Solidesulfovibrio fructosivorans JJ]: one gene and its partner. The protein of the gene in region 2 binds, or shares a complex with, the protein of the main gene of each other region. Links are inferred from orthologs where the notes say so. Each region holds a gene or a part of one and is shown on either strand. Other genes may lie near its edges. The genes, in order: mnmG and mnmE.

The links.
Region 1: the proteins of mnmE (region 2) and mnmG are in contact, whole or in part, in a solved structure (PDB 9HIP), measured with the Escherichia coli proteins. The link is inferred for Solidesulfovibrio fructosivorans JJ] from one-to-one orthologs.

The regions. Positions count from the first base shown.
Region 1 is NZ_AECZ01000011.1:41,596-56,984, forward strand. What follows is about bases 12,105-15,013. They hold mnmG (tRNA uridine-5-carboxymethylaminomethyl(34) synthesis enzyme MnmG), read left to right. Parts: upstream 12,105-12,585; coding sequence 12,586-14,442; downstream 14,443-15,013. Other genes in these bases: DESFRDRAFT_RS09580 (class I SAM-dependent methyltransferase), read left to right, coding at 12,105-12,379; DESFRDRAFT_RS09590 (hypothetical protein), read left to right, coding at 14,488-15,013. Outside these bases: DESFRDRAFT_RS09540 (caspase family protein), read right to left, coding at 1-1,485; DESFRDRAFT_RS09545 (FAD-binding and (Fe-S)-binding domain-containing protein), read right to left, coding at 2,056-4,908; DESFRDRAFT_RS09550 (DUF5343 domain-containing protein), read left to right, coding at 5,267-6,913; mtnP (S-methyl-5'-thioadenosine phosphorylase), read right to left, coding at 6,984-7,727; DESFRDRAFT_RS09560 (adenine phosphoribosyltransferase), read right to left, coding at 7,866-8,381; DESFRDRAFT_RS09565 (amidohydrolase), read left to right, coding at 8,489-9,823; DESFRDRAFT_RS09570 (PxxKW family cysteine-rich protein), read left to right, coding at 9,911-10,153; DESFRDRAFT_RS09575 (M20 family metallo-hydrolase), read left to right, coding at 10,394-11,617; more of DESFRDRAFT_RS09580, read left to right, coding at 11,714-12,104; more of DESFRDRAFT_RS09590, read left to right, coding at 15,014-15,389. UniProt on the Escherichia coli protein: NAD-binding protein involved in the addition of a carboxymethylaminomethyl (cmnm) group at the wobble position (U34) of certain tRNAs, forming tRNA-cmnm(5)s(2)U34.
Region 2 is NZ_AECZ01000014.1:84,139-99,472, forward strand. The notes cover bases 12,042-14,895. They hold mnmE (tRNA uridine-5-carboxymethylaminomethyl(34) synthesis GTPase MnmE), read right to left. Parts: upstream 14,241-14,895; coding sequence 12,843-14,240; downstream 12,042-12,842. Other genes in these bases: DESFRDRAFT_RS11545 (tetratricopeptide repeat protein), read left to right, coding at 12,042-12,836; DESFRDRAFT_RS11555 (aminotransferase-like domain-containing protein), read right to left, coding at 14,254-14,895. Also shown: DESFRDRAFT_RS11485 (isoamylase early set domain-containing protein), read left to right, coding at 1-35; DESFRDRAFT_RS11490 (glycosyltransferase family protein), read left to right, coding at 247-1,914; DESFRDRAFT_RS11495 (hypothetical protein), read left to right, coding at 2,015-2,311; DESFRDRAFT_RS11500 (hypothetical protein), read left to right, coding at 2,506-2,703; DESFRDRAFT_RS11505 (50S ribosomal protein L11 methyltransferase), read left to right, coding at 3,020-3,880; DESFRDRAFT_RS11510 (UDP-glucuronic acid decarboxylase family protein), read left to right, coding at 3,965-4,915; DESFRDRAFT_RS11515 (glycosyltransferase family 2 protein), read left to right, coding at 4,934-5,917; DESFRDRAFT_RS11520 (glycosyltransferase family 2 protein), read left to right, coding at 5,914-6,948; DESFRDRAFT_RS11525 (B12-binding domain-containing radical SAM protein), read left to right, coding at 6,950-8,425; DESFRDRAFT_RS11530 (glycosyltransferase), read left to right, coding at 8,529-9,464; DESFRDRAFT_RS11535 (NAD-dependent epimerase/dehydratase family protein), read left to right, coding at 9,510-10,577; DESFRDRAFT_RS11540 (NAD-dependent epimerase/dehydratase family protein), read left to right, coding at 10,868-11,950; more of DESFRDRAFT_RS11545, read left to right, coding at 11,994-12,041; more of DESFRDRAFT_RS11555, read right to left, coding at 14,896-15,334. UniProt on the Escherichia coli protein: Exhibits a very high intrinsic GTPase hydrolysis rate. Involved in the addition of a carboxymethylaminomethyl (cmnm) group at the wobble position (U34) of certain tRNAs, forming tRNA-cmnm(5)s(2)U34.

The DNA of each region.
Region 1 (15,389 bases), on a different replicon or contig from region 2:
GGCCGCCGCCACCACACGGCCGTCGCCGCTGACGTTGACGGCCCAGACGGTGTCCGGGGCCGGGGTCTGCCACAAAGGCCGGCCGTCCGCGCCGTAGGCCCGCACGTTCCAGGCCGTGCCGAGGATGAGCCGCCGGCCGTCCGGGGCGATGGCCAGGGAATAGGCCGTCTCGAATTCCTTGAGCGCAAGCGGCTTGCCATTCAGCTGCGGCGTGCGGCCACCCTCCCAGCCCGTGACCACGAGGCCCGGGGCCTGGGTGCGGGGCGCGGTCATGCCGGGCGTGGGCGCGTCGATCTGGCGCAGGTCGCGCCCGGGCAGGGCGAAACGGTACAGGCCCTTTTGGGGCGTGGCGTCGTAGGCCACGGTTTCGCCGGTACGGTCAAGGTAGAAGCGGCGGGCCGAGGCGCGATAGTCGCGGATGGCCGGGGACCGGGTCATGCCGAAGGAGCCATCCGGCCGCAACACGCCCCAGCGCGGGGCCACGGTGCCATAGGCCAGCCCGCCGTCGGGCAGCGGGCAGATGGTCACCACGGCGGCCTTGCCCGTGTCCAAGTCCTGGTAGGCCACGAAATCGGCGGGCTTGAAGCGACGCACCGGGCAGCCCCGATCCGTCACCCAGCGCCCGGCGGCCAAAAGCGAACCGTCGGCGGCAAAAGCCACTGAGGCGAGGTTGCCGTTGTCCACGCCGGTCAGGTTCGGCGCGCCAAGAAGATTCAGCGTCTCGGCGTCCAGCACCGTGACGGCGGCGGTATCGGTAAAGCCCACGGCGAGCTGGGTCCCGTCCGGGGAAAAAGCCAGGGAAAAGGGACGCGAACCGCCCTGGGTCCTGGTCTTGGCCACGAGCGACAGACTCGTGTCCGTCACTTTGTACAGGCGGATGGCCCCGTCGTAGCAGGTGGTGGCCAGATGGCCCTTGCCGTCGAAGGCCGCGCCGTAGGACTCGCCGCCGTAAGCCTTGTCCCCGCCGACCAGGGACAGGTCGGACAGCCGCCAGACGCGCACGCCCTCCTCGCCCATGACCGCGGCCAGGTATGCGCCGTCGTGGGATACGGCCAGGTGGTTGATCACGCTCGGCAGGCCGGTCAGGCGCTTGACCATGCGGCCGGTCTCGCGCTCGAAAATATAGATGCTGTGGGTCTTGTCCCAGCCATAGCCGGTCCAGCCGCCGCAAAAGACGTAGCGGCCGTCGGGGCTCATGGCCACGCTGTAGAGCCTGCCCTCGTAGCCGTGGCCGATGGGCGGGCGCAGCACACGCAGTTGTTCGCCGGTCTTGATGTCCCAGACGCGGCAGGTTTTGTCGTCCGAGGCGGTTGCCAGATAGCGGCCGAGGCCATCCACGGCGATGCGCTTTATGAGCGCCGTGTGCATGCCGGTTTCGATGCGCAGTATGGGTTCGGCCGGCGGCGTACCGGCCGACGCGGCGGTGACGTGGCAGAAGGCGACAAGGATCAGGATGGCAGTCAGAATCAGGACGCGAAGGCGCATACGGTCACTCCTCGCCCCGTAACGGGCGGCGCGCATTCTTGTCCCAGTCGCAAACGGCGTCAAGAGGCGGGAGTGAAGGGGAAAAAGGAAAAAGCGTGCGAGAGGGGAAACCCTTTTGCAAAGGGTTCTCCCCTCTCGCGCTCTCCCCTTCCTAAATCTTCTATCTGACGGGATTAACTCTACGTAATATTTTGTTTTTACCAAACAAGAGTTCGGAAAACAAAACACCACAAGAGGAGATGGCCATAAGGCATATCGTTAAAAAGGCGATCCTAAATATTTTATGAACGTTGCGTAATCTCAGTCAGCATGCTCTCCATTGAAACAAGGAACCAGGAAAAGGACTTGCCCTTTTGGGAAGGACAGGCGGTTGCGCGGGGATGCCGGCATGGCCTGGGAATACTGTTCCCTCGCGCAGGAAGACCACCTTCCGCTATCTTGAAAATAACGCTCCATCCCGCATCGGGTGAAGCCCTTCACCCCCTTTGAAAGTTTTTGAAGGGGGTCCAGGGGGAAACTTTTTTCAAAAAGTTTCCCCCTGGCCGCCGGAGGCATCTCCGCCTCTTCGCCCTACTCCCCACCAGCCCGACTTGCCCGGTCCACCAAATAAACGATGGACTGGTAGGGTACGCCGCCGTGGTAGGACAACCCGATCTCGCAGGTACGGCTGTTGCTGTACCCCGACGTGGTGGTGGCCGGCAGCTTGCCGCGCAACTCGGCCAGAGCGGAAGCGTTGAGTTCCGGGTAGAAAAAGCCCCGGTCGCCGGCGAAGCCGCAGCAGTGGATGTCGCGCGGCACGACGACCTCGCGGGCGCAACGTTCGGCCAGGGCCGTGAACTTGGCCGTAAGCCCTATTTTGACCGAGGAGCAGGACACGTGGACGGCCACGGTTTCGGCCACGGGCGTGATGTCGAGGTACGGCAGGCAGTAGTCGGTGATAAATTCCACCGGTTCGTGCAGCTTGAGCCCCGGCTCCATGTGGGTGCGCATGGTGTAGAGGCAGGGGCTGGCGTCGCAGAGGATCGGGATTTCGCCGTCATTGCTGGCCCTTCGCAAGGCCGCCTCGAGCTCCCTGGATTTGCGTCCGGCCTCGCCGTGCATGCCCTTGGACTCGAGCGTGAGCCCGCAGCACAGCTCGCGCATGCCTTCCGGGAAGACGACGTCGTAGCCGGCCTTGGCCAGGATCGACATGGTGGCTTCGAAAAGTCCGCGCTGATCGGGGTCCAGGGCCGAGGGGCCCATGGAGCGGGTGGTGCAGCTCGGGAAGTAGACCACCTTGCGCCCCGTGCCATGACAGGTGGGATGAAAACGCGCCTTGGGCGCGGCCTTGGGCGCGTAGGGCGTCCAGTAAGGGACCATGCCCCGGCTCAGTTTGCGCAGCCCGTGGGTCATGGCGGTCATGGCCGACGTGCCGAGCAGGCGGTGCACGGCGTTCGACAGCCAAAGCCCCTTGGCGGAAAGGGCTGTGACAAGGCCGTAATGGTCGGCCACCCATCGCCCGATCCTGCGGCCGCGCTCGGTCGCTTCGCGCCGGCGGTAGTCCTTGGTGAAAACGCCCGTATCCACGGACACCGGGCAGACCGTTGCGCACAAGCCGTCGGCGGCGCAGGTCTGGTTGCCGTAATATTGGTAGTCTTCGTGAAAGAGGTCGAAGTCCGCCTTGTCCCCCTTGGCGGCGGCAAGGGCCATGTGGCGTTGGAGGGTGATGCGCTGGCGCGGGGTGGTGGTGACGTTTCGCGAGGGGCAGATGGACTCGCAGTAGCCGCATTCGATGCAGGGGTCGATCAACGGGCTCACCTTGGGCAAGGGCTTCAGGTTCTTCATGTGCACCTGCGGGTCATCGGTGAGGATCACGCCCGGGTTGAGCAGGTTTTCCGGGTCGAAGGCGCGTTTGAGGCGTTTCATGAACGCATAGGCCGTGGCCCCCCACTCCATCTCCACAAACGGGGCCATGTTCCGGCCGGTGCCGTGCTCGCCCTTGAGCGACCCGTCGTAGCGGCCGACGACCATATTGGTGACATCGTCGATCAGGTGCTTGTAGTTGGCGACGGAGGCCGGATCGCCGAAATCCGGGCAAAAAACGAAGTGGATGTTGCCTTCCAGGGCATGGCCGAAAATGATGCCTTCGGCGAAGCCGTGGTGGCGCATGAGGCGCTGGACCTCCACCGTGCCCTCGGCCAGCTTGTCAATGGGAAAGACCACGTCCTCGATGATGACGGCGGAACCGGGTTTGCGCGCGCCGCCGACCGAGGTGAAAAGGCCGCGCCGGATGTTCCAGAGCTTTTCGTAATCTTCCTTCTTGTCCATAAAGAGCAGCGGAAAAAGCGGCGAAAGTCCGGACACCCGGTCCAGAGCGGCCTCGATCTGGGCGAGCAAGCCCGGCTTGTCCGCCGCGCGCACCTCGACCAGCACAGCGGCGGCGTCTTCGTCGAGTCCTTTGAGAGAGGACGGCATGCCCGGCTTGTCCTCGACGGAGCGCAACGAGGCCCGGTCCATAAGTTCGGCCGCGGCCACGGGCAGGGACTTGAGCAGCGCGGCGGCACGGCAGGCGTCGGCGATACTCGGGTAGAGCATCAGCGACGAGGCCTTGTGGGGATGTTCGACGACCGTGCGGTAGGTGACCTCACTGATAAAGGCCAGCGTGCCTTCGGAACCGACGACGAGGTGGAGCAGGATATCGAAGGGCTCGGTGAAATCCACAAAGGCGTTCAGGCTGTAGCCCGTCGTGTTCTTGATCTTGAATTTGCGGCGGATGCGCTCGGTAAGCGCGGCATCGGCGGCGATCTCGTCGCGGATGGCGGCGAGCTCGGCCAAAAGCCCGGCATGGATCTTCTCGAAACGCGCCCGGGATACGGGGTCGGCCGTGTCCAGGGCGGTGCCGTCCACAAAGACGAGCTTCATGGATTCCACGGTCTTGTAACTGTTTTCCGCCGTGCCGCAACACATGCCCGAGGAGTTGTTGGCCGCGATGCCGCCGATCATGCAGGCATTGATCGACGCCGGGTCCGGGCCGATCTTGCGGCCATAAGGGGCCAGACGGAAATTGGCCTCGGCCCCGATGACGCCGGGCTCGATACTGACATGGGATGCGCCGGGGTGGATGCGCAATCCCCGGAAGTTGCCGGCGAGATAGACCAGCACCGAGTCGGTGAGCGCCTGTCCGGACAGGCTGGTGCCGGCGGTGCGGAAGGTGACGGACACCTTGGCGCCCGAGGCGGCGCGCAGAATGTGCGCCACTTCCGCCTCGTCCGTGGCCTTGACCACGATCTTGGGGACCAGCCGGTAGAAGCTGGCGTCATCGCCCAGGGCCAGGGTGTGAAACGGCCCGAGGAAAATGCGGTCCGCCGGGAGGAACGCGGCAATGCGGTCGTAAAACGTCTTATGCGCCGGAGGCAGCGTGCTGTCGTGGCCGGGATGCGTCATGGGAAGGCTCCTTGGCGGCGGGGCGCGTCGCTTGGGGGAATGAAGGTTTCTTATGCCACTATTTTCCGGGGTTGGGCAATGGGCGGGCCATGGGATGCGACATGACGCGGCAACAGCGTATTTCCTATCATTTTGGTTTTCTTTGAAGAATACACGTCAAGGCAAAATGGATGACAAAACAGGCGAAATGGCTATAATGAGATATTGAATTTTCACCGCCGACGCGGCCAATTGGAGATGCAAGGAGAGTCGCTTGTTTTTCAATCTGTTTACCCCTGGCACGAGTACAATGCCGCCATCCTTTGAACCCGCATCCAACAGGCGAGATGCGTCAAAGGCCCTTCCCGACGCCTATTCCTTGAAGACCGGGAGCATCCCCAAATATTTCCAGGCACTGCTGGCGTTGCCTGTGCCCGAAGTCTTCGATGCGGCGTTTTTTGCCGATATCGGATTCCGCTACGCCATCGACCGCGCGTTTATCGATATTCTTAAAGAAATGCGTTTTCTTCATGCCGACGGCAGGCCGACACGGCGTTACTTCGACTTCCATGACGGCATTGCGGCTTCCGACGCACTCCTTGACGGTATCCGCGACGCCTACGGCGGGCTCCTGGAAATGGAACCCGATGCCCGCGCCCTGCCGCAACGCCAGATATTCGAGACACTCAAGGCGTTATACGCCGGCAGCAAACCAGACATGATGGTCATTGGCATCGCCAAGACCTTCGTGGCGCTTTGCCAATACGCCGAGGAAATCGATCGCAACCCTCCGCCGCTGCACGCCGCCACGGAAGTGCGGACCGAGGATGCCGGCAAACAAGACGAGGCGGGCGCGGAATCTCCTTCTTCGGGCGCGCCCCGGGAGGCGATGGAAGCCGACCGGCCCGAACCGGCGCTTTCCCTTGATGCGGTCGCGGAGGCGACTCCGGCCGAGGAGCCGGAAACGGCGCGCGCCGAGAGCGCGGACGAGCCCGCCCTTTCGTTCGTGCCCCCCGAACCGGGTTTCTTTCCCGAGCCGGCGGCAACGGACCTTGTCCCCGATCGGCCGGAAACGGTCGTCCCGGACGACGTCTCTGAGGAGCCCATCCTCTTGACGTTGGACCAGCCGGAAGCTGACGGACCGGTCGAGGCATCCGTGGCGGACTCCCTGGACGCTCCTTTCGAGCTGGAAACGCCGCAAGAAAGGACTAAAATCGGGCGTTCCTTCGACCATGACACGGCCCCCCGCTCTTTGGAACAACCAGAGGACGCGATGTCGACAGAGGAGGCCCGGATCGAGAGCACCGTTGCCGGGCCCGAACCGGGCACCCCGGCTGACGGAATCGAAATCGTCATCGACGGGGATGCCCGACCGGAAACGTCCGTAGTCGCCTCTCCCGCGCTGCCGCGTCTCGAGCTCGACGCGTCCTGGCAACCCTCACAGGCCGCCACGGCCGCGCCGGCCGACACCGCGCAAGAGCCCCTTTCCGGCGCCGATCCGGCCCCAAAAGCCCCGACAGTCCCGGCCGCCTCGACGCAAGAGGACATCCCTGCCGGCGACCAGCAGGCCTCCCTCCTGCCCCCCCTTGTCCTGGAAGAGGAAGCCTCGCCGACGACGCAACCGCCCGAGGCGGCGGAAGAGCCGGCGACGCCGGCGGCAAGCGTGTCCCCCAACCTCGCATTGGAACCGGAAACCCGGGAAAACGAAGCGACCGTTGCGCCCGGAATCGACGCTTTGACTGCCGAAGACCTCTCTCCGGACGCCGCGACGCAGGATGTTTCGCCCCTCTCCTTCACGGAAACAGCGCCCGGTGCCGATCCTGCCGGGGAAGACATTCCCGAAACCTCTCCCCACGAGGCGGGACCGGAACTTACGTCGCCGATGCGCCTTTCCGTGCATGGCGTTTATGCAAGCGACGCCCAGCCGCATACCATCAATTTCGTGCTGCCGGAGACCCGGGACCATGCCGTGTACGAGGCCATTTTCGCCAGCTTCAGGCGGCAGTTCCTCAAAGCGGAAAAATAAGCCTCCTTCCGAAACAAAAAAAGGCGCTCCGGTCGGAGCGCCTTTTTTATGGGAGACGGCGCGCGCGCCGTCACATTTCCTTGATGACATCAACCAGCACATTGGTCACTTTCTCGGCGTTCTCCTTGAAGATCGTGACGATCTCCTCCCAGTTCACCGGCGGCTCGTCCGTCTTCCAGCAGTCGTAGTCCGTGCTCATGGCCACGGCGGCGTAGGGCACGCCGGCTTCCACGGCCAGGGCGCACTCCGTGGCCACGCTCATGTTGATGACGTCGGCCCCGAGGATGCGAAACATGTTGGACTCGGCCCGGGTCGAAAAACGCGGCCCTTCGATGGTCACCACCGTCCCTTTGTCATGATGGCGATAGCCGAACTTGCGGCAGGCGCTTATGAGCAGTTCGCGAAGCGGCTCGGAAAACGGGTCGGCCATGGGGGTATGGGCCGGATTGTGGGGTTCGAAACGGTCGTGGAAGGTCGCCACCCGGCGCTTGGTGAAGTCGATGAACTGGTCGAGGATGACGAGGTCGCCCCGGCCGATCTCCTGGCGCAACGAGCCCACGGCCGTGGTGGAAAGGATGGCCGCGCAACCGACCGCGCGCAGGGCGTGAATGTTGGCCCGGTAGTTGACGTGGCTCGGCGTGGCCGTGTGGGCGCGCCCGTGGCGGGCCAGAAGCACCACGCTCTTGCCGGCGATCTTGCCCTGGCGCAGGGTCGAATTCGGCGGCCCGTACGGGGTATCGAGCTCCAGGTCGGTGGGGTTGTCGAGGATGTTGGGATCGTCCAGGCCGCTGCCGCCGATGATGCCGATCTTCATGTGGTTAGGCTCTCAACGGTCCGTACCCGGCAAGGCCGGACGGACCGCTTCCATGTTGCGGGTTTTCGCTGCCGACCGGACGCCGATTGCGCCTATTCCCTGCGCGATAGCTCCGGACGTCATGCTTCGCGGCCGGCCTCAGGCAATCTGCAGGATGCTCTCGCAGTCGTAGGTGCTAAACTGTTGCTTGCCGTTTAAAAAGGTCAGCTCGATGACCACGCCGATGCCGACGATTGCGGCCCCGAATTCTTCCACCAGCTTCACCACCCCGGAAAGCGTGCCGCCGGTCGCCAGCAAATCGTCGATGACCAGCACCTTTTCGCCGCGCAACAGCGCGTCCTCGTGCATGCACAGCGTATCGGAACCGTATTCCAGGTCGTAGGAGACGGACCGCGTCTTGTAGGGCAGCTTGCCGGGTTTGCGCACCGGCACGAAGCCGATGCCCATCTTGTAGGCGAGCGCCGCGCCGAAAATGAATCCCCGGGCCTCGGCGGCCACGATCTTGGTCGCTCCCGACGCGGCAAAGCGTTCTGCCAGCGCGTCCACGGCCCGGCGAAACCCTTCCGGATCGCCCAAAAGCGGCGTGATGTCGAAAAAGAGGATGCCCTGCTTGGGATAGTCCGGGATGTCGCGAATGAGTTTGCGCAGATCCATGGCCGTCTCCTTGAAAAATGCGAAGTGGTACCGAGTCGGATTAGGGATTTTGCCAGGCATGGTCAAGCGGCCTTGGCCCGAAACGGAAGCTGCGTTACAAGGCCCCCATGCAAACGCAACACACCGCCTTCCCTTGCGACATGCTCGTTGCCGCCGGCATCCTGGTCACCCAGGACGACGACCGGCGAATACTTTCCGACGCGGCCCTGGTCGTAACCGATGGGCGCATCGCGGCCATTGGCCCGGCCGATGCCCTGGCCAAGGCCTACGCGCCGCGAGAGACCCTCGACCTGTCGGGCTGCCTGGTGCTGCCGGGGCTCGTCAATACCCACGGCCACGCGGCCATGACGCTTTTCCGGGGACTGTGCGACGACGCGCCGCTTTCCGTCTGGCTCTCCGAGCACATCTGGCCGGCCGAGGCAAGGCTCGACGCGGCGGCCGTTTCCCTCGGCACACGGCTTGCCTGCGCCGAGATGCTGGCCACGGGCACGACCTGCTTTTGCGACGCCTATCTGTATGTCGACGCCATCGCCGACGCGGTGGAGGAAGCGGGCATGCGCGCCGTCATCAGCCAGGGCGTGTTCGAGATCGAAAACGCCGGGTTCAAGACCGTGGACGCGGCCTTAAACGCCGCCGGGGCGCTCACCGACCGGCTGGCCGGCCACGACCGGCTGCGCCCGGCCATTTTTCCCCACGCGGTCTACACCTGCTCGGCCAAAACACTGACGCGCTGCGCCGATTTCGCCCGGTCCCAAAACGTGCTCCTGTCCACCCACGCCGCGGAAACCGCCCGGGAAAACGAGGATTGCCTCCAAGCCAACGGCGCGCGGGTCATCCCCTACCTCAACGAACTGGGGCTGCTCGGCCAAAATACCCTGCTGGCCCACGGCGTGGCCCTCGATGCCGCCGATATCGGCATTCTGGCCGCAACCGGCACGTCCGTGGCCCATTGCCCCAAAAGCAACATGAAGCTCGGCAGCGGGATCGCGCCCGTGGCCGCCCTGCGCGAGGCCGGGGTGACGGTTGCCCTCGGCACCGACGGCGCGGCCAGCAACAATACCCTGAACCTCATTTCGGAAATGCAGACCGCCGCCCTGCTCCAGAAGGTGGCCGCCTGCGACCCCACCCTGCTTGCGGCCGAGGCGGCCCTGGACATGGCCACCCGCGACGGCGCGGCCGCCATCGGCTGGCCGGAACTCGGACGCCTGACGGTCGGCGGCCCGGCCGACCTGTGCGCCCTGGACATGAGCCGGCCGCAACTCACCCCGGCTTTCGATCCCGTTTCGGACGCCGTCTACGCGGCCAACGGCGGCGAAGTCGCCTGCACCATGGTGGCGGGCAAGGTGCTCTACCGAAACGGCGCATTCCCGGGGTTCGACTACCCCGCCCTCGTGGCCGCCTTCAAGGAAACGGCGGCGCGGCTCACGCGGCCCGGGGCTTGACAAAACCCGCCGGCTCCATAATAAAGGCTGGCTTTCCGCTGAAATCATTCCCGCGCCCCAATTCTGCGCGGCCCGGAGGTTATTCCCATGTCCCAGGTCATTACCGTCAACGGCGTCGAGTGCCATCCCATCGTGGACAAATGCGAGGGCTGCGAACGCATCCTGGAGCAGGACGGCGGCAAATACTGCAAGAGCTATCCCATGCCCGAACGCAAATGGGCCCAGAAGGTCTGCAACTTCGCTACCCACGTCAAGCTCGAAGTCGACAAGGGCGGCAAGGTCAGCATCAACCCCTTGAAGGCTTCCAAGCGCGCCGCCCGCGGCCGTTAGGAGAGATTAGAGGCAGGGTGCGAGAGGGGAAACCCTTTAAAGAGGGTTCTCCCCTCTCGCGCTCTCCCCTTCCTAAATCTTTTTTCTTTCGAGGGTTGTCATACCGCATCTTTTTTGCGTCCATGCCGGGAGGCTTGCCTTCCGGCTTTTTGCGTTTGCGTGTCCGGTTTGCCATCGCCCAACCAAGCGGCTATGCATGAACGGTATGCCGAAATGTCCTTCCAACCGCCCGGAGCCCCTATGTTAGACGCCCTGCTTGCGCGGCTCGACGCCATGCGCGACACGGTCATCGACCTGCAACGCGAACTGACCGCCATACCCGCCCTCGGCCCGGACAACGGCGGCCCCGGCGAACGGGAAAAAGCCGATCGCTTAAAAGCCCTGCTCGCCGCCATGGGCTTTCCCGAAGCCCGGGAAATAAACGCCCCGGATTCACGCGTACCCTGCGGCCACCGGCCGAACCTGGCCGTGGTCATCCCGGGCAGGGATACGTCCCGCACCCTGTGGGTCATCTCCCATATCGACATCGTGCCGCCGGGCGACCGCACCCTGTGGAAGACCGATCCCTATACCCTGGCCGTGGACGGCGACGCCATTTTCGGCCGGGGCGTGGAAGACAACCAGCAGGCCATCGCCAGCTCGGTTGCCCTCGGCAAGGCGATCCTCGACGCCGGGGAGACGCCGCCCATCAATTACGGCCTGCTCTTCGTGGCCGACGAGGAAACCGGCAGCAAGTACGGCCTCGATTACGTGGCCGAACACCACGACGGCCTTTTCACCCCGGACGACCTCTTTCTCGTGCCCGACTTCGGCCAGGCCGACAGCGAGATGGTCGAGGTGGCCGAAAAAAGCATGCTGTGGCTGAAAATCATCGTCAACGGCCGGCAATGCCATGCCTCCACACCGGAAGCCGGCGTCAACTCCCTGGCCGCCGCCGCGCTTTTCATCCTCAAGATTCCCAAGCTCCACGACCGCTTTCCGGCCAAGAATCCGCTGTTCCAGCCGGCCAACTCCACCTTCGAGCCGACCAAGAAAGAGGCCAACGTGGAGAACATCAACACCATCCCCGGCCGCGACGTGTTCTACGTCGACTGCCGCGTGCTGCCCGAGTATCCCCTGGACGACGTGCTCGCCGTCATCCGCGAATACGGCGCCGAGGTCGAGGCCGCCTGCGGCGTGACCGTCGACTACGAGGTCGTGCAGCGGGAACAGGCCGCCCCGACCACCCCGGAAGACGCCCCCATCGTGCGCAAGGTCATGAGCGCCGTCCGGGCGGTCTACGGCGCCAATCCCCGCCCCATGGGCATCGGCGGCGGCACCGTGGCCGCCTACCTGCGCCGGCGCGGCTACCCGACCGTGGTCTGGGCCACCCTCGTGCACAACGCCCACCAGCCCAACGAACGCTCCAGCATCCGCGCCACCCTGGGCGACGCCAAGGTCATGGCCCGGGTGTTGTTCGAGTAGGGAAGCGCAATCGGGGTTCCGCCCCGCTCCCCGCCGGGGGCAACCATCCCCCCGGCCCACCTTCACGTCTGACAAGGGTAGAGAAAAATGCGGTTCATGCAGTGGTTGAAAGAGAGACGCCTCGGCCAATGCCGCCGGCCGTCGGGCCTTCTTGGCGAATACGTGGCCCGGCGCATGAACCGCTACCATTATCCGCTGACCAGCTGGGGCCTGGACCACGTCCTGGTCGGAAAAGACAACTTCGTTTTGGACATCGGCTGCGGCGGCGGCCGCACCGCCGGCCGGCTGGCCAGGCTCGCCCCGGACGGCCTGGTCGTCGGCATCGACGTCTCGGACAAAAGCCTGGGCCTTTCCCGGCGCGTCAACCGCAAAGCCATCCAGCAAGGCCATGTCGCCATCCGCAAGGCCTCGGTCATGGAAATCCCCTTCCCGGCGGATACGTTCCATCTGGCCACGGCCGTGGAGACGCACTATTTCTGGCCAGACATCACCAAGGGACTGGCGGAAATCCTGCGGGTGCTGCGGCCGGGCGGCAGCTTTGTGCTGATCGCCGAAGTCTACCGTTGCGACCGCTTCGACGCCCGCAACCGCAAATGGCTGGAACTCACGCCCATGGCCTACCTCGACACGACGGAATTCCACGACTGCTTCGCCGCCGCCGGCTTCGACGGCATCGGCGTCTACGAGCACACCGAAGAAGGTTGGATCTGCTGCGTCGGCCGAAAGAAGAGGCCTCCGGCGGCCGGGGGGAACTTTTTTTAAAAAAAAAGTTCCCCCCGGACCCCCTTCCAAAAAATTTTCATAATATTATCCTGGCAATGTGCATTGACACCATACCTATTGGCTTATTCCCTTCCCAACGTATTCTCTGTGTCCATCACCACCCCCGTTAAAAGTTTTTTGAAGGGGGTGCAGGGGGAAACTTTTTTCAAAAAGTTTCCCCCTGCCCGCCGGAGGCATCCCATCCCATGACATTCGACCTTATCGTCGTCGGCGCCGGGCACGCCGGGTGCGAGGCGGCCATGGCCGCGGCCCGACTGGGACTTGAGACGCTGCTTGTGACCCAAAACGTGGACCGCATCGGCCATTTGTCCTGCAACCCGGCCATCGGCGGGCTGGCCAAGGGGCACATGGTCCGCGAAATCGACGCGCTCGGCGGCATGATGGGCCTTTGGGCCGACGCGGCCGGCATCCAGTTCCGCACCCTCAACACCCGCAAAGGGCCGGCCGTGCGCTCCACCCGGGCCCAGATCGACCGCGACGCCTACATGCGCGTGGTCAAGGCGGCGGTTTTCGGCCAGGACAATCTGACCGTGCGCCAGGACTCGGTGGAGGAGGTGCTGGCCGTGGACGGCCGGGCCCGCGGGGTGCGCGTGGCCTCGGGAGAGGATTTCGCGGCCCGGGTAGTGCTTCTCACCACCGGCACGTTTCTTTGCGGCCTCATGCACATCGGGCTGACCAAGCTTCGCGGCGGCCGGCTCGGCGATCCGCCCTCGGACGGGCTTTCGGCCAGCCTGCGCCGCCACGGCATCGCCCTTGGCCGGCTCAAGACCGGCACCACGCCCCGGCTTTTGGCCAAGAGCATCGATTTTTCCGTCACCACGCCCCAGCCCGGGGACACCTCTCCCCCGCCGTTCAGCTTCCATGGCCCGGGGCCTATCTTGCCGCAGGTTCCCTGCCATCTGACCTACACCAACGCCCGCACCCACGAGGCCATCCGGGCCGGATTCGACCGTTCGCCGCTTTTTACCGGCGTCATCGAGGGCACGGGGGCGCGCTATTGTCCGTCGGTGGAGGACAAGGTGGCGCGGTTTCCCGAGCGCGACCGCCATCACGTCTTTCTGGAACCGGAAGGCCTGGAGAGCCCGGAAATCTATCCCAACGGCATCTCCACGAGCCTGCCCATCGAGACGCAAAAGGCCATGATCGCCACCATCCCGGGGCTGGAAAAGGCGGTCATCGTGCGCCCCGGCTATGCCATTGAATACGACTACGCCGACCCGGTGCAGCTTTTGCCCACGCTCGAGACCAAGGCCCTGCCCGGGCTCTATCTGGCCGGCCAGATCAACGGCACCTCGGGTTACGAGGAGGCGGCGGGACAAGGGCTGTGGGCGGCGCTCAACGTCTTTTGCGCCCTGGCCGGGCGCGAGCCGTTCCTGCCCCGGCGCGATCAGGCCTACACCGCCGTGCTGGTTGACGATCTGGTCACCAAGGGCACGAGCGAACCCTACCGCATGTTCACCTCCCGGGCCGAGCACCGGCTGCTGTTGCGCGAGGGCAACGCCGACGCGAGGCTCACCCCCATGGGCCGGGAACTCGGCCTAGTCGGCGACCGCCAGTGGGATCTGTATCGCCGCAAGGAGGCGGCGCTCGCCGCCGTCATCGAAGGAATCGCCGCGCGCCGAGTGCGGCCCGACGACTGCGACGACGCGGACTGGCAGACGCTTGGCGGCCGGCCCCATGACCGCAGTCTGCGCCTGGAGGAGCTTTTGCGCCGGCCCGAGGTGGGAATTGCCGATCTGGCCCGTTTCTGGCCGGAGTTGGGGAGTCTCGATGCGATCATCGCCGTGGAAGCCGAAACGCGGATCAAATACGAAGGGTATCTGCGCCGCCAGGAAGAGCTGGCCGGGCGCATGGACCGCCTGGAAGCCGTGCTGTTGCCGCCGGGGATCGACTATGCCGCCGTGGCCGGATTGTCGCGGGAGGTGGTGGAAAAACTCACGCGCATCGCGCCGCGCAGCCTGGGCCAGGCCGGGCGCATCTCCGGCGTCACCCCGGCCGCGCTTTCCTGCCTGGAAATCCATCTGAAAAAGCATTTCGACTGATCGCGCGGGCTTGTGCCTGTCAGGATGTTCGCTTATGGAGAATTTATGCTTTCTTCCAGGGCCATAGGCGAACTCCCGGCTTTTTTGAGCCTCTTCGACCCCGGTTGGTGGAATCGCATGCTCGACGCCACCACTTCGGGGCATTATTCGCCCGAGGCCATGATCCTGATGGCCGGCGTCTTCGGCCTGGCTTTTCTGGCCATCACCGCCGGCTTTTTCCTCAAAATCCATATAGGGAAAAAGGAAGCCGTCCCGTCTTCCTGGATCGTCAGCCCCGGCGAAATCCGCGCCCTCCTCGACACGGCCCAGACCCAGCGCAGCAAGGTGCGGGTCAGCTTCGTGCGCGATGATCCCGGCGCCCGCTCCACCGACGCCTCCATCCTGTCCGCCGATCCCGCCCGGGGCATCGAACTGGAAATGACCTCCCTCGTGCGGGCCACGCCGTCCTGGATCGGCAAGCTGGTGGTCTGCGATTTCAGACTGCGCCTGGACCCGCGCAAGGATTACCAGACCTTTTACAACTTCGTGACCCCCATCATGGCCGTCCGCAAGGCCAACGACGATTTCGTCCATATGCACGTGGGCTGGCCGACCCGGCTCGAACTCGAGCAGAAACGGGGATTCTTGCGGGTGGAGCCTCCCCGGGCATTTGTGCTCGAATTGGCCCTGTGGCACGAAAACACCATCAAGATGGCCAAGGGCAATTTCGCCCTGCCCTCCACCTGGGGCAAGCCCCTGGTGCGTCTGGACCCGAATCTCGCCAAGCCAGACGTCGAGCTGCGCAACATTTCCGGCGGCGGCCTGCGCCTGGAAGTCCAGGCCGAAGCCATGAACAACCACACCGGGCTTTTCGAGCCTGCCAACCGTTTTCTCATGCATCTGCTTTTGGCCGAGCCGGAAGCCGAACAGCCCGTGGAATTTTTCCTGGCCTTGCGTTTGCAAAACGC
Region 2 (15,334 bases):
TCGGCGACTGCGAGAATTCCGTCGTCATGGCCTAGGTTCACGCCAACGACCGTCCGCCCGGCCCGCGCCGTCCGTCCCGCCCCCTGCCGGGCCGGGCACGCGGAAAAAAACGGGACTTTCGCCGATGCGGGACACGCCGGACCGTCATGACGCCGGCCGGAAGGGGCGCGCCCGGGGACGCGTGGGACGCGCCGCGTCCATGCGGGACGCCATAACGCGAACCGCCGCCTTTCCCCGGACCGGACCATGGCCGCCCGGATTAAAACCGTCTGCCTCATCCACTCGCACCTCGGGCCGGCCCTGACGCATCTGGGCGTGCGCGCGACGCGCCTCGACCCGCCCCGGGGCACGGCAAGCCTGCCGGAGCTTCTGGCCGGCCTGCCCGAACCGCCGGACTGCGTCATCCACCAGGAAAATCTCGGCGCGAGGCTGGTGCTGACCGACCTCGCAAAGACGCCTTGCCCGGTCGTGTACTGGGCCCTTGATCCGCACCTCAATTTTTTCTGGCAACGCCACTACGCCCGGGGCTTTTCCGCCGTGGCCACCACCCAGCCCCATTTGGCGAAGGCGTTTGCCGCCGCCGGCGCGCCGCACGCGGCCTGGGTGCCCTGGCACGGCGCGCCCCGCCCCTTCGTGCCCCATGCCGACCGCGCCATGCCCCTGGCCTTCGTCGGCCGCGTCACCCCCCAGCGCCGGCGACGCCAATGGTTCGCCGAGCATATGGCCCGTTACGGACTCGTCATGCGCGACGACGTCCACGGCGAAGCCATGGCCGCCTTCTACGACGCCGCCCGGATCGTGCCCAACGAGTCCATTGCCGGCGAAATCAACCTGCGCCTGTTCGAGGCCGCTTCCAGCGGTTGCCTGCCCGTGGCCGAACGCCGGCCCGAGGGCGTGGACACGCTTTTCGTCCCGGAGCGCGAGGCCTTCTATTATGATGATGTGCTGGAACTCGACGACCGCCTCCGTTTCGCCCTGACCCATCCGGACCTGACCGAGAAAATGGGCCGGGCCGCCCACGCCGCCGTGGCCGCCCGCCACCTGCCCCTCCACCGGGCGGCCGCCCTGCTCGAGCTGGCCGGCCGCTGCGCCGCCCCCCCGCGCGGCCCCGAGGCGGCCACGGCCGAAGCCCTCGCCCTCTACCACCTGCGCCGCTCCGGGCAGCTGGCCCTGGCCGGATCGATGATCTGGCAGCGCCTCGCCGCCGTTCCGGACACCCCGGAGGTCATGGCCGCCCGCATCCAGACGGTGCTCGGGGCCGGAGACCGAAACGCCGTGCTGGCCCTCATCGGCTTCTGCCTGGCCCGGCCGGCGCTGTCCGGGCATCCGCTGACGGCCACGGCCTGCTGTCTGGCCGCCTGCCGCCTGGACGCCCCGGGAGAGGCCCGCCTCGCCTACGTGGCCCAGGCCGGCCACGGACGCCGGGACATCCCCCGCCTGTCCGGCCCACGCGACTACCTGCTCCACTTCGCCGGAGCCCTGGAGGCGGCCGGCTACGAAGCCGCGCCGGGCATGGTGTTCGACCCGACCCGCCATCTGCCGGAAAACGCCGTCCAATGCCTGGTGGCGGCCAAAGCCCTCGCCCCGGACGACCTGGAAATCGACCGACGCCTGGACAGGCTGCTCGCGCGCCTGCCCGGCAGCGAACCCGAACGCGTGGCCCTCATGTCCAACCTCACCCTCCACCGCCCGGACGACTGGTCCCTCGGACTAACCCTCGGCCTGGCCGACCTGGCCGCCTTCCGCCTGGGGCCGGGCCTGGAGGAAGTCGTCCTGGCCGCGGCCACGGCCGTGAAAACGGGACAGGAAAAACGTTTCGCCAGACGGCTGGCCCTGGCCGACCCGTCCGGCCGGCTGCGCGCGGTCCTGCGTTCCGTAACCGACGCCGCCCCCGCCGCAGCGCAAGAAAAATAATCCCGCGCCCGTCCCCTTGACGACCGGGGAACCGCTGGCTACAGGCATACTATAAGCGGTATCGACAGCCGGCCGGACAGGTCGGCAAGGAGAGGACGCCATGAGCGCGATCAACTATTCCAGCGCGATGGGGGCGGAAGCCTCCTACGGCATCGTGTCCAAGACGCTGGACACCATGAACAACACCGGTTCCTCATCCTTCACCTCCTTTGCGCCGACCGACAAACAAACCTTCGGCGCGGCCGTGGTGAGCAAGACGCTGGACTACATGAACAGCGGCGGGGCGGGCTCCCACGCGTCCATGACCAACGACATGAGCCAGACCTACCAGTTTTCCAAGGACGTGCTCGGGGCCTACACCTCGGGCATCGGCTCTCTGGCCGACGCCAACGCGTAAGAGATAAAAGAAGAAGGGAAAAAGGTGCGAGAGGAAAAGCCCTTTGCAAAAGGGTTCTTCCCGTTCGTGCCCTCCCCTTCCCAAACGTTTCATCAGGCAACTGTGGCGGCACGGCCACGCGGTCCGCGGGTTGCGGCCCACGAGACGACGATCGCCAGCGCCGGCTTTACGGACGGCAGCCCAAGGAGACCATGATGGACGATTTTCCCCGCATTACCATCATGGGGTCGGAAGCCGGCTACAGCCTTATGACCCAGACCCTCGACCACGTGGCGGACTTACGGTCCTTCGCCGTCCCCAGCTACGCGTCGGGGCCGGATGGTCTCCCGTCCAAGGATGCGCTGGGAGCCTACGCCTCGGGCATCGGCTCCCTGGCCGACGCCAACGCGTAGGCGATAAGAGAAGAGGGGAAAGAGATGCGAGAGGGGAAACCCTTTGAAAAGGGTTCTCCCCTCTCGCGCTCTCCCCTTCCTTAACTTTTTAATGGGTTGTGGAACGGCACCTCCTCAGCGGGATGCGCCAGGCGTCCGGCGTTGCCGCCGCGCCCATTTCCCGATAGGCATCTTCCCAATTCCCGTATATCCCCCAAACCCTTTATGGGGGGTCCGGGGGCCCCTTGGCCCCTCGGCGGAGGGGTGCGGGGGAGGCAGCGCCTCCCCTGCCGGGGTTACAGGGGCAGCGCCCCTGCCCTTCATTTAAGGAGTACGTGTGCGGACGTTACTGCGAGTGGACATCACCGTCCCCGATACCGGCGATCTGGCCGAGCGGGTGGAGGCCTGGCTGGCCGAACGCGCGGCCCAGGGCTGGGAGGAGACGCCGACGGACGACGGCGCGGCCGTGCGCTTCCGGGTGCATCTGGAAGACGGGCCGCCGGCCCGGGATTTCGCCGCCGCCGTGGGCGAGGACTGGCCGGATATTCCCGTGGCCCTCGACACCCTCGAGGAAGAGGACTGGGGCGCGGCCTGGAAGGAATTTTTCACGCCCATCGCCGTGGGCGGCATCTATGAGATATTGCCGCCCTGGCTGGCCGACACCGACACCGAAGGCCGCGCGCCCATCCTCATCGAGCCCAAGATGGCCTTTGGCACCGGGCACCACCCGACCACGGCCCTTTGCCTGGAGGCCTTCGCCGCCTGCGCCGCGACCGGCCGCCTCGTCGCCGGGAAACGGTTTCTGGACCTCGGCACGGGTTCGGGCATCCTCGGCATCGGGCTCGCCAAGCTGGGCCTTACCGGCGTCGGCCTGGACATCGATCCCCAGGCGGTGTGGTGCGCGGCGGAAAACCTGCGCTTAAACGCCGTGGACGAGGCCATGAGCCTGGCCGTCGGCGGCGTGGGGGCGGTTTCGCCGGAGGCCGTCTTCGACATCGTGGCCGCCAACATCCTGGCCGCGCCGCTCATCGCCATGGCCCCCCGCCTGGCCGGCCACGTGGCCGCCGGCGGCGTGCTCGTCCTCTCCGGCATCCTGGTGGAGCAGGCCCCGGCCGTGGCCGCCGCCTACCGCGCCACAGGGCTGCCCGAGCCCGAGACACGCACCAGCGGGGAGTGGGCCGTGCTTGCCTGGCAATGAGTTTACATTCGGAAAAAACGGGTTTACTAGGTCGCCTTGCCTTCACATAACCTTCTACCAAAACCGTGTTTCAAGGCTTAAGCCATGCACCTGAAAAAACGCGTTCTCGTCACCGGCGGCGCCGGTTTCCTTGGTTCGCATCTGTGCGAACGGCTGATTAACGAGGGTTGCGACGTCATCTGCTTGGACAACTACTTCACCGGAGCCAAGCAAAACGTCAAACACCTGCTCGATAATCCGCATTTCGAGCTCATGCGTCATGACATCACCTTTCCCCTGTACGTGGAAGTCGACGAGATCTTCAACTTGGCCTGCCCGGCCTCGCCCATCCACTACCAGCACGACCCGGTCCAGACCACCAAGACGAGCGTGCACGGGGCCATCAACATGCTCGGGCTGGCCAAGCGGCTTCGGGCCAAGATCATGCAGGCCTCGACTTCCGAGGTCTACGGCGACCCTTCCGTGCACCCGCAGCCCGAATCCTACTGGGGTAATGTCAACCCCATCGGTTTCCGCTCCTGCTACGACGAGGGCAAGCGCTGCGCCGAAACCCTTTTCTTCGACTACCACCGCCAGCACAACCTGCGCATCAAGGTGGCCCGGATCTTCAACACCTACGGGCCGCGCATGCACCCCAACGACGGCCGTGTGGTGTCCAACTTCATCATCCAGGCCCTTCGCGGCGAGCCGCTGACCGTTTACGGCCAGGGCCAGCAGACCCGGTCGTTTTGCTACGTCGACGACCTCATCGAGGCGTTCCTGCGCCTGATGGACACCCCCGACGACTTCACCGGCCCGATCAACACCGGCAATCCCGGCGAGTTCACCATTCTGGAACTGGCCAAGATGGTCATCGAATACACCGGCTCGAAATCGACCATCGACTATCGGCCCCTGCCCAAGGACGACCCCAAGCAGCGCCGTCCGGACATCACCCTGGCCAAGGCCAAGCTCGGCTGGGAGCCCAAGGTGCCGCTTTCCGAGGGCCTCAAGAAAACCATCGATTACTTTGACGCCTTCATGCGCGAAAAGTAGCCGGGAACGGTCCGCTCAATGACGCACGATGACGCCAGCCGCCGCGCCCCCGGGCGCGGCGGCAAAATTTCCCTTGTGGTCCCCGTGTACAACGAGGGCAAGGGCCTTTACGCGCTTCGCGACAGCGTGGTCGCGGTCATGGACGCCCTGCCCTACGATTGGGACTGCCTGTTCGTCGACGACGGCAGCCGCGACGACTCCTGGTCCATCGTCGAATCCCTGGTCGCCGCCGATCCCCGCTTCAAGGGGCTCATGTTTTCCCGCAACTTCGGCAAGGAGATGGCGCTGACCGCCGGGGTCGAGGCCTCCATCGGGGCGGACGCCGTCATCTGCCTCGACGCCGACCTCCAGCACCCGCCCGAGGTCATCCCCGAGCTCATCGCCAAGTGGGAGGAAGGCTACGACATCGTGGCCACCATCCGCGAGAAGGTCGCCGACTACACCCTGGTCAAAAAAATCGGCTCCAAGGGCTTTTATTGGTTCATGCGCCGGTTCACCGACCTCGACCTGCCCCCCAATTCCACGGACTTCCGCCTGCTGGACAAAAAGGTCGTGCGCACGCTCGCCAAGTTCACCGAAGGCTCGCGCATGTTTAGGGGCATCATCGACTGGATGGGCTACAAAAAGACCTACATCTCCTTTTGCGCCCCGGCCAGAAGCCAGGGCGAGCCGGCCTATTCCGTCAAGAAGCTCTTCAATCTGGCCATAAACAGCTTCACCTCCTTTTCCCTGGTGCCGCTGCGGCTAACCGGCTACCTCGGTCTCGGCATCATGGCCGTGACCATCCCGCTGCTCGTGCTCATGGTCCTGGCCAACTGGTTCGTCGGGGCCAACATCACGCCCATCGCCTTTTTCACGGTCTTCAACACCCTGCTTATCGGCGTGGTCCTTTGCGCCCTCGGCATGATGTCCCTTTACATCGGCCACATCCACACCGAGGTCGTCAACCGGCCGCTTTATATCGTGCGCTGCCGCGCCGGAAACTGGGACGGGCAGCAGTGATCCCGACAGCCATTCCCGACGCGCCCCTATTTTCCATCATCATCCCCTTCAAGGCGCCCGGCCCCTACCTCGTCGAAAGCCTGCCGCACCTGCTGGGGCTTATCGAGAAGGATTTCGAGGTCATCCTCCTGCCCGACGCGCCCATGGACGTCGCCGCCTACACGGACGACCCGCGCGTGCGCGCCGTGGCCACCGGCCCGGTTTCCCCGGCCGTCAAGCGCGACCGGGGCGCGCTCCAGGCGCTCGGGGCCTACCTCGCCTTCATCGACGACGATGCCTATCCCGACCCGGCCTGGCTGACCGTGGCCCGGGTGGCCTTCGAAGACGACCCGGGGCTTGCCGCCGTGGGCGGTCCGGCCGTAACCCCGCCCGACGATCCTTTCTGGGCCCGGGCCTCGGGCGCGGTGTTTTTAAGCCGCCTCACCGGTTTTCCCGAGCGCTACCGCCCCACTCCGCCAAGCCGGCTGGTGGACGACTGGCCCACCGTGAACCTCATCGTCTCCCGCGAGGCCTTTTTCGATGTCGGCGGTTTCGACACCGCCTGCTGGCCCGGCGAGGACACCAAGTTCTGCCTGGACCTGGTGCACAAGAAAGGCGGCGCGATCCGCTATCTGCCCGAACTTTTCGTTTGGCACCACCGCCGGCCGGGACTGAAAAAGCACCTGCGCCAGGTCGGCAACTACGGCCTGCACCGGGGGCATTTCGTGCGCGTGCATCCCGAGACCTCCCGCCGCCTGCGCTATTTCCTGCCGTCGTTGTGGGTGCTTTTCATCGCGGCTTCGATCCTGCACGGCCTGTTCGTGGCCGCCGGCGGCGTCTCCGCGCTCCCCTGCGCCGGAGAACTCATCGGCCTGGGGTTTGCCGCCTACGCCGTCTTTTTACTCTTGATCCTGGCCGATCTCGTGCGTTTCGAGTCCCCGGCCGTCGCGCTCGCCGCTCTGCCCTTCGTGGCCCTTACCCACGTCTGGTACGGCCTGCGCTTTCTCTACGGCCTCACCAAGAAAAAACTGATCAGCAGTCTCGGCAGGTAACATGAAAATTTCCGTGGCTTATCCGCCGCTCGCCTCGGACAAGGGCACGCCGCTGCTCTCCCAGAACCGCCAGTTCCAGTGGTTCACCAATCCGACCTACATCTATCCCATGGTGCCCTCCTACGCCGCGAGCCTGTGCGCCTCGCGCGGCCACAGCGTCACCTTCGACGACGGCATCGCCGACGAGATGACCTACGACGCCTTCATGGCCGATCTGGTCAAAAAGGCCCCGGACCTGGTCGCCATGGAGACCAAGACCCCGGTCGTGACCAGGCACTGGAAGATCGTGGCCGACGTCAAGGCAAGGCTGCCCAAAGCGGCCGTGGTCCTCATGGGCGACCACGTCACGGCCCTGCCCCGGGAAACCATGGAACAAAGTTCCGTGGATTACGTCATCGCCGGCGGCGACTTCGACTTCATCCTGGCCGATCTGGCCGACCACCTCGACGGCAAGGACGTGCCCATGCCGGCCGGCGTGTGGCGGCGCGAAGGGGGCGAGATCGTCGACGGCGGCATGGGGTCGCTCAACCACAACCTCGACGACCTGCCCTACATCGACCGCGACCTGACCAAATGGCAGCGCTACGCCTATAAAAACGGCAACTTCAAGTACACGCCCGGCACCTACGTCATGGCCGGCCGGGACTGCTGGTGGGGCCGCTGCACTTTTTGCTCCTGGACCACGCTCTTTCCGGGCGCGACCTACCGCACGGTTTCTCCCGAACGCCATGTGGCCGAGATCGAGCGGCTGGTGACCGAGCGCGGCGTGCGCGAAATTTTCGACGACTCCGGCTGTTTTCCGCGCGGAGCCTGGCTCGAGGAATTCTGCCAGCGGCTCATCGACAAGGGACTCCACAAGAAAGTCGTCATGGGCTGCAACATGCGGGTGGGCGAACTGACCCAGGACCAGTGGAACCTGCTCAAAAAAGCCAATTTCCGCTTCATCCTCATCGGCCTCGAATCCATGTCCCAGGCGACCCTCAACCGCCTGTGCAAGGGCATCAAGGTCGAACAGATCGAACAGACCGTGGCCATGGCCAAAAAGGCCGGCCTCGAGCCCCACATCACCACCATGGTCGGCTATCCCTGGGAAACGCGCGAAGACGCCCGGCGCACCATCGACTTCGCCAAGTCGCTCTTTTCCAGAGGCCTGCTCAATACCTTGCAGGCCACCATCGTCGTCCCCTACCCGGGCACGCCGCTTTTCGCCGAAGCCAAGGAGAACGGCTGGCTGACCACGGAGAACTGGGACGAGTACGATATGCGGGCCTCGGTCTGGAAAAGTCCGATATCGAATGACGACGTGTTGCAATTCAAGGATGAGTTGTATAAGGCCGCATTGACGCCGGCGTTTATCGCACGCAAGATCATGAGCATCCGCGATGTGGATGACGTGAAGTTCCTGTTCCGGGCCGCCGGCAAGCTCGTGGGGCATCTGCTCAACAAAAGCCGCAACAAGGATTGCGGCTGTAAATAAGGCGAGCCCGCCGCATCCTTGCCGCCGTCATGACCCGACACCATCGCACAGCCGCCAGACAACGTCCGTCCGCCGACCATGCCGCAGGCGGGGAGCGTTAGCCTTGGACCGCGTATCGGTGGTGGTCACCACCAAAAACGAAGCCGCCAACATCGGCGCCTGTCTGGCGTCCGTGGCCGCCCAGGACTACCCCCGGGAGTTCCTGGAGATCATCGTCGTCGATAACGCCAGCACCGACGACACCAAGGCCATCGCCGGCCGCCACGCCGACATCGTGCGCGACATGGGCCCGGAACGCTCGGCCCAGCGCAACCACGGCATGCTCGAGGTGGCGGGCGGGCGCTACGTCATGTTTCTCGACGCCGACATGATCCTCTCGCGCACCGTGGTGCGCCGCTGCGTGGAGAAAATGGCCGCCGGCCGCCATGTCGCGTTGCATATTCCGGAAATCGTGCTCGGCGCGGACTACTTTCCGTCCGTGCGCCGCTTCGAGCGCAGCTTCTACGACGGCACCGTTATCGACGGCGCCCGCTTCATCGCCAAGGACGCATTCGCCGCCGTGGGCGGCTTCGATACCTCCCTGACCGGCCCCGAGGACTGGGACCTGGACAAGAAGCTCAAACGCATCGGCACCATCGGCCTCCTGTCGCGCTACGATTTCGACGCGGTGGACGCCTATGTCGCCGGCCTGCCGCGCCAGGACTTTCTCGAAGACCTTATCCGCTTCGAGGAAAAAAGCGGCCAGGACACGCCCCTTCTTTTCCACAACGAAGCCGCTTTCGACCTCGTTCGCTACCTGAGGAAAAAGACGTACTACACGGGCAGCGCCGAGGCCTATATCGCCAAATGGACCGATCGGGACCCCGACGTCCGTCGCCAGTACGGCGCCGCCTATCGGTTTTTTGGCGTCTTTGTCGAACAAGGCCGCTACCGAAGGCTTCTTTCCCATCCGGGCAAAACCTTCGGCATGTATTTCCTGCGCTTTCTCGTGGGCGCGATGTTTCTGGCCAGAAGACCACGCCAGGCCGGAGCCGCGTAAGCCGTCCCCGGGACGCGCACCCAATCCGTCAAAAGGAGAACTCCTGTGGCAGTCGCCATCGTTACCGGCTCGGCCGGCCTGATCGGTTCGGAAACCGTCAGATTCTTCAGCGAAAAGGGCTTTGACATCGTCGGCATCGACAACAACCTGCGCAAGACCTTTTTCGGCGAGGACGCCGACACTTCCTGGAACCGCAAGCGCCTCGAAAACGCCTACAAGAACTACACCCACTACGACGCCGACATCCGCGACCACGAGGCCATTGCCAAGATCCACGGCCGCTACGGCAAGGACGTCAAAGCCGTCATCCACTGCGCCGCCCAGCCCTCCCACGACTGGGCCGCCTCCGACCCCTACATGGACTTCACCGTCAATGCCAACGGCACCCTGACGATGTTGGAGAACTACCGCAAGCACTGCCCCGAGGCGGTTTTCATCTTCACCTCCACCAACAAGGTCTACGGCGATACGCCCAACTACCTGCCGCTGATCGAAAAAGAGACCCGCTTCGAGATCGACCCGTCCCACCCCTACAAGGACGGCATCGACGAGACCATGTCCATCGACCACACCAAGCACAGCCTGTTCGGCGCGTCCAAGGTGGCGGCCGACGTGCTGGTGCAGGAATACGGCCGCTATTTCGGCCTGCACACCGGCGTCTTCCGCGGCGGCTGTCTGACCGGCCCGGCCCACTCCGGCACCCGGCTCCACGGCTTCCTGTCCTACCTCATGCGCTGCTGCATCAGCGGCAAGAAGTATTTCATCTACGGCTACAAGGGCAAACAGGTCCGCGACAACATCCACGCCCACGACCTGGTCAACAGCCTGTGGCACTACTTCGAAAAGCCCCGCGTCGGCGAGGTCTACAACATGGGCGGCGGCCCCTACTCCAACTGCTCCATGATCGAAGCCATCGCCCTTTGCGAAGAAATCTCCGGCAAAAAGCTCCAGTACGAGTACCAGGACGACAACCGCATCGGCGACCACATTTGGTGGATCAGCGGGCTCAAGAAGTTCGAGCAGCACTACCCCACCTGGAAGATCACCTACAACGTGCCGACCATTCTCAAGGAAATCTACGAGACGCAAAAAGACGTCGTCGAACACGAGTAGAGAAGAACGAGAAGAGAAAAGATGCCTCCGGCGGCCGGGGGGCCACGGGCCCCCCGGTCCCCCCTTCTTGCGGGGCGGTTTGGAGGCCGGCGGCGCACGCCGCTTCGCGCCGAGCACGCCGACCTCCAAACCGCCCCGCGATAACGGATGTCCGACACCCCACCCAACCGTATCGTCGCGCACCCTTTAAGAGTTTTTTGGGAGGGTGGGGGTCCGGGGGAGGGAACCTTTTTTTGCAAAAAAAGGTTCCCTCCCCCGGTTCCTCAATCCCCAAAAGGAGTCTCCATTCCATGTCCATGTCCAAGTACCAGACGATGCTTGTCACCGGCGGGGCCGGGTTTGTCGGCAGCAATTTGGCTGTGGCCTTCAAGCGCCGCTATCCGGAGCTTACGGTCATCGTGCTGGACAATTTGAAGCGTCGGGGCTCGGAGTTCAACGTGCCGCGTCTGGCGGCCGAGGGCATCCGGTTCGTGCACGGCGACATCCGCAATCCCGAGGACATGGAGTTTACGGACAAGATCGACGTGCTGCTCGAGTGTTCGGCCGAGCCTTCGGTGCTGGCCGGTTTCGGCGGCTCGCCCAAGTATCTCATCAACACCAACCTGACGGGCACGATCAACTGCCTGGAGGTGGCGCGCAAGAACGCGGCCGATGTGGTGTTTCTTTCCACCAGCCGCGTCTATCCCTACGATCCGATCAACGCCATCCCGGTGCGTGAAGAGGAGTCGCGGTTTGTCTGGGACTGCGCCGACGGGCCGCGCGGCTGGTCCTCCGAGGGCCTCGACGTCGATTTCGACCTCAACGGTCCCAAGTCGATGTACGGCGCCACCAAGCTGTGCTCGGAATTCGTGTTGCGCGAATACGAGGCCATGTACGGCGTGCGGGCGGTAATCAACCGCTGCGGCGTGATCGCCGGCCCCTGGCAGTTCGGCAAGGTGGACCAGGGCGTCTTTTCCCTGTGGGTGCAGGCGCACTACTTCAAGCGCGGCCTGTCCTACATCGGCTTTGGCGGACTGGGCAAACAGGTGCGCGACCTGCTGCACGTCGACGACCTCTTTGACCTGCTCGACATACAGCTTGGCGACCTTGAGAAGGCCAAGGGGAAGGTGTACAACGTCGGCGGCGGGACGTTTTCCAGTCTGTCGCTCCTGGAAACCACGCGCCTTTGCGAGGAACTGACGGGCAACGCCATCGCCATCCGCAACGATCCCGTCAACCGCCCGGCCGATCTGGCCATCTACATCGGCGACAACAGGCGTGTGACGGCCGATTTCGGCTGGAAGCCGAAACGGGACGCGGCAACCATCCTGCGCGACCTGCTGGCCTGGGTCCGCGAGCACGAAGCGAGCCTGAGGACGTTGGCGGGATTGTAGCACGCCGGCCTCCTTGAGGCCCGGATTCGGCCAAGGAGGCTACATGATGCATCGCAAGGTCGATCGCCAGCGCATGGAGGCGGACGCGCGCGCCATTCGCGAAAACATCAGCCGCGCCCGGGGCTATCTGCGGCGCGACGATCTGTATCGCTGCATCGACGCGGCCAACGACGCCCTGGGGCTCAAAATCTCCCGCACGGCCCTTGGCCTCGCCCGCTCCGAGGTGGACCTGCTTTTCGCGGAAATGTGCGACGATTTCAGCCGCCATCCCCGGGTGGTCTCGTTTCTGAGCGGCATCGGCATCACCACCACCCCCTTTCTGCGCTACAAGCCCGGGGACGAAATCATCCTGGTGAAAAGGCTGACCGCGCTGCGCCTCAAGATGGAGGAAGCCGAGCGGCGCGACCAGGAGCATTCGGCCAAGCGGCGCGGCCAGCAAAAGGAAGAATGGCTGCGCCTGGGCCGTGAGCATCTGGCCCAACAGAGCTTTCCCAAGGGCAAGGTCTATCTGCGGCGGGTGGCGGAAACGTTCGGCGCGGAAGAAGGCGTCATCCGCGACGTGGGCGCGCTGTTTCTCGAAGCCGGGCTTTTGACCGAAGCGGCGGAGATGTTTTCCCTGGCCATCGAGCGCTTTCCCAATGACCAGCAGGCCTGGCGGCTCGGCATCGACGCCTGGGATTCGATGGGCGAATTCAAGAAGGCCGAGGAGCTCTACCTGGGGGCGGTCAGAAGTTTCGGCGGCCATCCCAAGACCTTTCTCAACATCGCCAAGTTCTACCTCAAGTGGAACCGCAAGGACGACGCCTACGACTACGCCTGCCGCGCCCTGGACCAGGACCCGGATCTGGCCGAGGCCAAGGAAATCCGCGACAAGCTGGATCGGTAGGGTTCCCTACTTGCCGATGCAGAACTTCGAGAAGACGGCATTGAGGACATCATCGGGCGTGGTCTCGCCGGTGATGTCCGCAACAAGCGCCGCGGCGGTTTCGAGCCGCGCCCCCAACAGATCGTAAGGCACGCCGGCCCGGATATCGGCCACAAGCCCCGCCAGCTCCAGCCGGGCCGCTTCGAGGCTCGCCGCCTCGCGCGCATTCGGGGCCGTCGCGGCCGGCTCGGGCGGGCCGTCGGTCGCGGTCAGCCGTTCGCGCATGGCGGTTAAAAGCCCGGTCAGGCCGAAACCCGTGCGCGCCGAGACGGCCACCGTCTCCAGGCCCCTTGCCTTGAGCTTCTTGGCCGCGCCCGGCTCGGCCGCCGGCAGGTCGGCCTTGTTGACCACGACCAGCACGCGCCTGGGACCAAGTTCCTCCAGCAGCGCTTCGGCCTCGGGGTCCGGGGCGTACGGGGCCGCGCCGTCCACGACATACAGCCCCAGGTCAGCGCGGCCGGCCACGTCCCGGCCGCGCTTCTTGCCGGCCGCCTCCACGGCGTCCGGCGTCTCGCGCAGCCCGGCCGTATCCGTCAGGCGCACGGGCACCCCGTCCAGGTCGAGCCCCTCTTCCAGATAATCCCGGGTCGTGCCGGGCTGGTCGGCCACAAGCGCCCGGTCCGTGCCCAGAAAGGCGTTGAAGAGGCTGGACTTGCCGGCGTTGACCTTGCCGAAAAGGGCCACGACCGCCCCTTCGCGAAAGGGCCTGGCCCGGCGTCCGGCGGCAAGCAGCGCGTCGATGCGGTCCATGACGGCGGCAACCCCGTCGGCAAAGGCCTCCTTGGGCTGGCACTCCACTTCCTCGTCGGGAAAATCGACGGCCAGGCAGACCCCGGCCCGCAGTTCGCCAAGCGCCCGGCCGAGCTCCCGGGCGGCCTCGCCCATGCCCCCGGAAAGACGGGTCAGAGCAAGGGACGCGTCCACCGCGCCACGGGCGGCGATGAGTTCGGCCACGGCCTCGGCCTGGGACAGGTCGAGCCGGCCGTTGAGATAGGCCCGCTTGGTGAATTCCCCGGGCCCGGCCGGCCGCGCCCCGGCCGCGCAGGCGGCGGCCAGGACGGCGGCGAGCACCACCGGCGCGCCATGGCAGAAGATTTCCGCCGTGTCCTCGCCGGTGTAGCTCCCGGGACCGGGCATAAACGCCGCCATGACCTCGTCGAGCACCCGGCCCGAAGCGTCGCGCACGGTTCCGTGGTGCAGCCGGTAGGGCCTAAGCCCCGCGAAATCCGGCCGGGCCGAGGTGAAGAGCTTCGTCGCGACGGCCTTGGCCAGCGGGCCGCTTAGGCGCACGATGCCGACCCCGCCGCGTCCGGGCGGGGTGGCGACGGCGGCGATGGTGTCGCCCGGAAGGCGGCTGGCGGGCATGGCTGCGCTTTCCCTACGCGACGGCGGCGCAGCTGGTCTTGGCCAGAAGCGCCTTTATGCCGCGCCCCATGCGGGCGATGCCCTCCACGATGCGGTCCGGGTCGGCGTTGGAGAAGTTGAGCCGCATGGCCCGCGCCCCCCCGCCGTCGACGAAAAACGGCCCGCCCGGCACGAAAGCCACCTTCTCCTTGATGCACAGGTCGAACAGGTCGAAGGCCGAGCAGCCCTCGGGCAGGGTTACCCAGAGGAACATGCCGCCCTCGGGCTCGGTGCAGGTGACGCCCTCGGGGAATTCCGCTTTGATGCGCTCGAGCATGAGGTTTCGCTGCGCGCCGTAGACGGACTTGATCGTGGCGATATGGGCGTCGAGGTCGTTGTCGATCAGGTAGCGCACGAGCACCCGCTGCACGAAGGTGGAACTGTGCAGATCGGAAGCCTGCTTGGCGGTGACGAGCTTGGGCATGGCTTCCGGCGTGGCCGCCACCCAGCCCAGGCGCAGCCCCGGCGCGACGATCTTGGAGAAGGTGCCGAGCATGAAGCCGTCCCCACCGGGTAAAAACGAGCTCACCGGGGGCATGGGTTCGCCGGCGAAACGCAACTCGCCGTAGGGATCGTCCTCCACGAACACCGTGTCGGAAACGCGCAGCGTCTCGGCCACGGCCCGCCGGGCCGCCAGGCTGTAGGTCATGCCCGAGGGGTTCTGGAAATTGGGCACGGCGTAGAACATCTTGGCTTTCCGGGTAAGCAGCAGTTCCGTCAACCGGTCGATGTCCGGGCCCTGGGGCGTCAGCGGCACGCCGGCGAACTCCGGCTCGAACAGCGAAAAGGCCTGTATGGCCCCGATGTAGCCGGGAAGCTCCACGGCGAGCAAATCGCCCGGATCGAGAAAGACCTTGCCGATGAGGTCCAGGCTTTGCTGGGAGCCGCTGGTGACGAGGATATTCGCCGGATCGATATCCATATTCTTGCGGGCCTTGTAGCGGGCGGCGATCCATTCCCGCAGTTCCGGCTCGCCTTCGGTGACGGAGTATTGCAGGGCGGCGGGACCGTTCTCGGCCAATACGCGGGCGGCGGCGTCGGCCATGGGGCCGATG